DNA from 2 places in the Comamonas flocculans genome. Region 1 is predicted to be linked to the other one. Evidence: predicted binding sites of a transcription regulator. Region 1 holds the regulator's gene; the other holds the start of a gene.
What was found. Region 1 encodes FliA, which starts transcription of late flagellar genes. Its sites were predicted from a motif close to CTAAAGTTTNNNNNNNNNNNGCCGNTA; they were not measured.
Positions count from the first base shown of each region.

Region 1 (3,392 bases):
CAGCTCCGCCCAGGACCTGGTCACGCTGACCCAGCAATGGGTGGACCAGGCGCTGGCGCAACTGCCCGCCGAATCGTCCACGCTGCGCATGGAGGTGACGGTGGGCCAGCTCGATGCGCGCCTGCGCCTCACGCCCTGCGCGCGGGTCGAGCCCTACCTGCCGCCGGGCGCGCGCCTGTGGGGCCGCACCCGCCTGGGGCTGCGCTGCCTGGAAGGCGAAACCCGCTGGAACGTCTTTCTGCCGCTGACGGTGCAGGCCTACGGCCCGGCCTGGGTGCTGACCGGCAACGTCGCCACCGGCCATGCGCTCACCGAAGCCGACGCGGTGCAGGCCGAGGTGGACTGGGCGGCCGAGCCCGCCGCCGTGGTGGCGAGCCGCGAGGCCTGGCTGGGCCAGGTGGCCGCGCGCCAGCTCGTGGCCGGCCAGACGCTGCGCCAGCACATGGTGCGCGCGCCCCACCTGTTCAAGGCGGGCAACCCGGTGCAGGTGCGGGTGCAGGGCCCGGGCTATGCCGTCACCTCGTCGGGCCAGGCGATGATGGCCGGCTCGGCCGGGCAAAATGTGCGCATCCGCATGACCAATGGCAAGATGATTACCGGCATCGTGAATGCCGACGGAACAATTGAAGCCGCTTTATGATGCGAAACCCGTTTTTTTGCGGCGCACGCTCAAGCTTGCGCCCCAACTGCCGTTAATCTGCCTAGAGGCCCCGCACCTGGTTCGGGGCCGGCGGAGAGTGACATGAAAATCGACAACCACGCAGACCCCGCCCAGGCCTTGGCGCGTGCCGCGGCCAACAAGCAGCAGGCCAAGCCGGCCGCCGCCGCACCGGCAGGCGAGGCCGCGCCGCGCTCGGCCTCGCGCGCAGCGGCGGCGGGCGTGCCGGTCACGCTGTCGCACAACGTGCGCGGCGCCGCCGTGGGCCGCGCCAACGCCGACTTCAACGCCGAGAAGGTGGATGCGATCAAGACCGCCATCAGCAACGGCAGCTACCGCGTCAACGCCGAGGCCGTGGCCGACAAGATGCTGGAAAACGCCTACGAAACCCTCTCGCGCGCGCAGCAGCAACGCAGCCACTGATGCCCGCCCGCACCGGGGTCCGCACCCCGCGCACACCCACCCCTTAGGCATGGTCCCCGCCCCTGCCCTGGACACCCTCGAAGCCGCGCTGGCCGAGTTGCAGGCCGCGCTGGCGGACCCCGCTTCACCCCCGCACATGCTGGAGCAGCGCGCCCACGCGCTGCGCCAGGCCATGACCGCCTGCGCCGACGCGCTGGACGGCACACCCGCCGCCTGGCCACCGGACGCCGCGCGGCGCCTGCATGCGGTCGGCGCGCGCCTGGCAAGCACGCGCGAGCAGCTGGCCCGCGTGCTGGCGATCACCGCGCAGCAGGCCGCCTCGCTGCTGCCGCACACGCAGGAGCTCACCTACGGGCCAGGCGCCAGCGGCAAGGCGCAGGCCTGGCGCTCACTCTCCTGAAAATTTGAACCAGATACAGCCCAAACGCTTGCTGGGCAAGCGCTGAAAGCTAGTATTATAATAGCACATCCGCCGCTGCAGGGCGGGTGCGGCGGCGCTCAATGCCCGCGCATCTTGGTGCGCAGGCGCGCAATCGCCTGGCTGTGCAACTGGCATACGCGCGACTCGGTCACGCCCAGCACCGCGGCGATTTCCTTGAGGTTCATGTCCTCTTCGTAGTACATGCCCATGATGAACTGCTCGCGCTCGGGCAGTTGCCCGATGGCGGCCACCAGCGCGCTGCGTATGCCCTGGTCGCGCAGCAGCGCCACCGGGTCCGCGCCCTCGTCGGCCACGTTGCGCTCGAGGAAACCCTCGCCCGCGCCGTCCTCGTCGCCGCCGTGGCCCATGTCCTCCAGGTAGACGAGCTGCGCGCCGCGCACCCGGCCCAGCAGCGACTGGTAGTCGGCCAGCTCCATGCCGAGCTCCCCGGCGATCTCGGACTCCAGCGGCGTGCGCCCCAGGCGCTGCTCGGCGCGCTGCACCGCGCGTTCGATGTCCTTCTGGCTCTTGCGCGAGCTGCGGCTCATCCAGTCGTTGTCGCGCAGCTCGTCGAGCATGGCGCCGCGGATGCGCTGACTGGCGAAGGTCTCGAACTGCACGCCCTGGGTCACCTCGTAGCGGGTGAGCGCATCGCTCAGGCCGATCAGGCCGACCTGGATCAGGTCGTCCACCTCCACGTTCGGGGGCAGCTTGGCGATCATGTGGTGCGCAATGCGCTGCACCAGCCCGACGTGCTGGCGAAACAGCGCATCACGGTCGAGCTGGCCCTTGGCGGTATACATCATGCAAAGTCGCTACACGGAAAGGCCATGGTAGCGCGTTATCACGGCGCTGCCACCCTGGGCGACGGCGCGGCGCGGGGCCTGCGGCGCGAGGGTACAGGCCTGCTCCATCAGGCGCAGCGCCAGCGCACCCAGCGCCTGCGCGTCCGCGCCGTTGACCAGCACCGCGCGCGGGCTGGCGCCCAGCCAGCGCGCGCAGCCTTCGCGCAGCGCCTGCAGGCTGCGCTGGGCCCGCTCTGCCTGCGCGGGTGCCGCCATCACCGTGGCCAGGCTGGCGTCCAGGCCGGGCAAGGCGGCCATCTGCTTGAGCAGCGCATAGCTGCGCAGCACCGCCGCGTCGCCCGGCACGTTCAGCACCAGGGCCGTTGCACCGCGCGCGCCCAGCAGCGCCGCCACGTCCGCCGGCGGGGCATGGAGCAGTACCGCGGCAAAGGGGCGCAGCAGGGGTTCGAGCAGCGCCAGCGCATCACCGCCGGGCTGCCGCCGCAGCGCCTGCAGGCCGTGCGCGGCTGCGGCCACCACGGGCTGGCCCGCGGGGTCGGGGCGGACTCCGGCGCCGGCATGCAGCCACTGCAGCAGGCCGGGTTCGGCGCCATGCTCGGTCGAGGTGGCATCCAGCACCAGCGTGGCATGGCCGAGCTGCTGCAGGCGCAGGGCGAGCTGCCACAGCACCTCCAGCTCCAGCGTCGCCTCGGGGTGGCTGAGCACGGGGATCAGGCGCACGCCGGGCGCACGCGCGAAGCCGAGCAGACCGGCCGCCTGGTGCGTCTCAGGCCACATCCGCGAGCTCCGCCTCTTCGGCCAGGCCGGACGGGGCCTGGGTGAAGAAGTAGTTGAGCTCGATCTCGCGCGGATCGAAGGCCGACTTGACCGAACTGCGCATGGATGCGGCCACGAGCTGGCGCGCATCGGCTGCCTCCCAGTCCTCGGGCACGCGCTGGCCGCAGGTGACGCCACGCAGCACCATCTGGTGACGCACCAGCGCGTCGATCGCCGGGCCGAGCTTCACCGCCTCGTCGGTCTTGGAGAGGATGGCCTGCTGCGTGCCGCTGCTCTTGAAGCCGGTGAGCACGTCATCGAAGGTGTC
Region 1 covers NZ_CP042344.1:1,191,422-1,194,813, forward strand. Annotated here, with positions in the region: gene flgA (flagellar basal body P-ring formation chaperone FlgA) at 1-640, shown strand, start outside; gene flgM (flagellar biosynthesis anti-sigma factor FlgM) at 743-1,081, shown strand; gene FOZ74_RS05875 (hypothetical protein) at 1,131-1,481, shown strand; gene FOZ74_RS05880 (RNA polymerase sigma factor FliA) at 1,580-2,305, opposite strand; gene FOZ74_RS05885 (hypothetical protein) at 2,318-3,085, opposite strand; gene flhF (flagellar biosynthesis GTPase FlhF) at 3,075-3,392, opposite strand, start outside.

Region 2 (3,392 bases), 820 kb from region 1:
GGATCGTCGAAACCAGCACCCCGACCGGCTGGCGCCAGTGAGGGCGGCAAACGCCCGGGGCAGCCAGTCCCCGGCCCGCATGCGCGCGGCCACACCCGGCGCTGGCCGCCCCGCCCGCCTGTCCGCCGCCCTTGCGCTGGCACTGGCGGCCGGCGCCAGCGCCTGGCCCGCCCATGGCGCGCTGCTGCGCATCAGCGGCCTGCGCGCGGGCGAGCCGCTGCAGGCAGCGCCGGTGCAGCCGCAGCTGGACGGGCAGCGCATGCTGCTGCCGCTGGGCAGCGCCGGCGCGCTGCGCATCCAGCCCTGGCCGGCCGAGCTGGCGCAGCGGCTGGGGCCGCAGCAGCTGCGCGGCGAACTGCGGCAGCTGCCAGCGGGGCCGGTGGCGCGGCTGGAGTTCACCCGCGCGGGCGAGGACCACGCCTGGCTGGTGCTGGGCAGCGGCACCCGCTCAGGACAGCCGCTTTCGGGCGGCTGGCGGCTGCAACTGGCGCAGGGGCGTTGGTGGGCGCAGCACGGGTCTGAGCGCCTGCCCGTTGCGAGCGACGCACCGGTTCTGCTGCAGGCCCGGGGCGCGCCATGGTGCCTGTATCTGCTGGACGCGCGCGTTCCGCCTTCCGCGCAGTGGGCCGCGCTGCACGAGCAGGAAGCGCAGGCCGACTGGGCCATGCAGCGCCTGCGCGGCGACGGCCAGCCCTGCGAAGCCGCACCGCACCGCCACGGCAAAATGCTACGACAACCGTAGCTGCAAGCGCTTGCCCACCATGGGCTAAAAGCCGTTTTTACTTGAAATCTACCGCCGCACCGCCGCGGGCTACGGGGCGCTTCTGGCGGCATCGGGCGCTTCGCCTGCCGCAGTGCCACCGTTCAGCGCGGCCAGGCGGCTGGCCAGAAAGTCGTCATAGCCCTGTTGCACCAGCGCGTAGGTCTGTTGCACGCCCTCGGCGATAGCGCTGCCCTCGTCCATCACGCCCAGGCCGCTCAGGATGTCCCGGGCTTCGCCATAGCCTTGCTCGAAACCGGAGCGGATCAGCTTCATGAAGTTGCGCACCACGGCCTCGGGGTCTTCGCCCGCGTGCTGCGCGGCGTAGCGGTCGAAGAAGGCGGTGGACAGCGCGACGATGCGCCCGGCGGTGGCCGCGGGGCTGTGGTCCTGCGCCGAGGCGGCCTGCAGTGCGCCGGGGCCGAATTCGGGCGCGAGCAGTTCGTTGATGCGGTCGATCGCGCTGCGGTAGAGCAGCGCGGTGGCGTCGTCGCCCGCCTTGAGCGAAACCTCCAGCGAGGCCTGCAGGATCTGCGCGTTCAGGCGCGCGCGCTGGTCCCGGGGCGCGGCATCGGCCGCGGGCCCGGCGGCGGCCGGCGGCGTGTCGGATGCGGCGGACGGCAGGCGGTTGGCGGGCACGGGCTGCGCCGCTGCCGCGCCGAGGGCGGAAAGGGTGGCCATGGCAAGACTCCAGCTGAACGACGGAACTAGCCTGTGTTATCGGCGCTTTTCCGGCTTTCTTGAGGGCCGATCCGTGGCAGGGCCGCCTTCGCGTTTCCGCCATGGTGCGCGCCCGCACGCCTTTTCAGGCCGCCGCGCAGGCGCCTGCCGGTCTCCAGCGCCGGATACCCGACACCGAGCGCGCTGCCCGCTCTGGCGCCTGCGCCGGCGGCGGCTGCCCGGGCAGCGGCGGGCCTGGCGGCCCCGCCGCATCAGTCCTCGTAGTCGGTGCGCAGGCCCTCGGGCGCCCAGCGCTCGATGTCCGCCAGCTTGGCCTTCAGGCGCAGCGCACCCATCTGCACCGCGCGCGCGCCCAGCGCGATGTTGCGCGGCGGCTGGGCGTGCTGGCTGAGCTCGGCAATGAGGCGCGCGGCGCGGCGCGGGTCGCCCGGCTGCTTGCCGCTGTAGCCTTCGGTCTGGCGCATGCGCGCGCCCACGCTGTCGGCATAGTCGGCGATGGCGCTGGGCGTGCGCTGCAGCGAGCGCCCGGCCCAGTCGGTGCGAAACGGCCCCGGCTCGACACAGGTGACGCGGATGCCCAGCGGGTTGCATTCCACCGCCAGCGAATCGGCCCAGCCCTCCACCGCATGCTTGCTGGCCGCGTAATAGCCCGAGGCGGCAAAGCCCGAGAGGCCGGACACCGAGCTGATGTTGAACACATGGCCGCGGCGCTGGCGGCGCATCAGCGGCAGCACCGCGCGCGTGAGCGCGAACAGGCCGAAGACGTTGGCGTCGAACAGCGCGCGGATCTGCGCCTCCTCGCCCTCTTCGACCGAGGCCTGGTAGCCATAGCCGGCGTTGTTCAGCAGCACGTCGATGCCGCCGAAGCGCCGCTCGGCCGCGGCCACGGCGGCGCTGATCTGCGCCGGCCGGGTGACGTCCAGCGTGAGGGCGAGCGCGGCCTCGGGGTATTTGCGGGCCAGCGGCTCGATGCTCTCGACGCGGCGCGCGGTGACGGCGGCGCGCCAGCCGCGTGCCAGCACCTCTTCGGCCGCGGCGCGCCCCAGGCCGCTGGAGCAGCCGGTGATGAACCAGATGGGGGTGGCGATGGCCGGGGCCATGTCTGCCTTCAGCGGTGCGAGTGCGCCCGGTCCCGGCCCTCAGCGGCGGCGCCCGTCGAGCGCGAACGCGCCCCCGCCCGCCGCGGCCAGGTACAGGAAGATGAAGCAGAACAGCGCGGCCGATTCGCCGTGGTTCTTGAGCGGCAGCCAGAAGTTGCTGGCCGAGGCGTGCGCGATGAAGTAGGCGAAGGCCATTTCACCCGAAAGAATGAAAGCCACGGGCCGCACGAACAGGCCGAGCACCAGCAGCGCGCCCCCCACCAGCTCCAGCCCCATCGCCAGGCCCTGCAGCGAGACCCAGGGCACGCCGCCCAGCAGCTTCATCGCGCCGTGCAGGAAGAACATGTAGGCCGCCGTCACGCGCAGCAGCGCCAGCGCATAGGGGCGCAGGGTGGAAGCATTCACAGGCATGCGAACTCCTTTCGGGCCGACGGCCGCCGCCACAAGAACCCCGAAGCGGCAGGCGAAGGTGCAGTGTAGGGGCTTACGCGCCGGCCTGCAGCGCCGCGCTGGCGTGCAGGCAGATGGCCGCGGCGGCGGCGACGTTGAGCGACTCCTCGCCGCCGGGCTGGGCGATGCGGATGTGGCAGGCCGCGCGCGCCTGCAGCGCGGGCGAGACGCCCTGCCCTTCATGCCCCAGCAGCCAGCCGCAGGGCCAGGGCAGGCGGGCGCGGTGCAGCCATTCGCCCTGGTGCGAGCTGGTGGCAAGCAAGGGCACGGCAAGCGCATCCAGCGCGGCCAGCTCCAGCCCTTCCACCAGCCGCAGCGCAAAGTGCGCGCCCATGCCCGCGCGCAGCACCTTGGGCGACCACAGCAGCGCCGTGCCCTTGAGCGCCGCGATCTGCGTGAAG
Region 2 covers NZ_CP042344.1:370,881-374,272, forward strand. Annotated here, with positions in the region: gene FOZ74_RS01925 (lamin tail domain-containing protein) at 1-41, shown strand, start outside; gene FOZ74_RS01930 (hypothetical protein) at 80-742, shown strand; gene FOZ74_RS01935 (DUF5610 domain-containing protein) at 812-1,441, opposite strand; gene FOZ74_RS01940 (oxidoreductase) at 1,693-2,541, opposite strand; gene FOZ74_RS01945 (DoxX family protein) at 2,581-2,952, opposite strand; gene FOZ74_RS16225 (TrmH family RNA methyltransferase) at 3,026-3,392, opposite strand, start outside.
Region 2: a site for FliA is predicted at 1,479-1,505, ahead of FOZ74_RS01935 (DUF5610 domain-containing protein). Genes of this name have one in related genera too.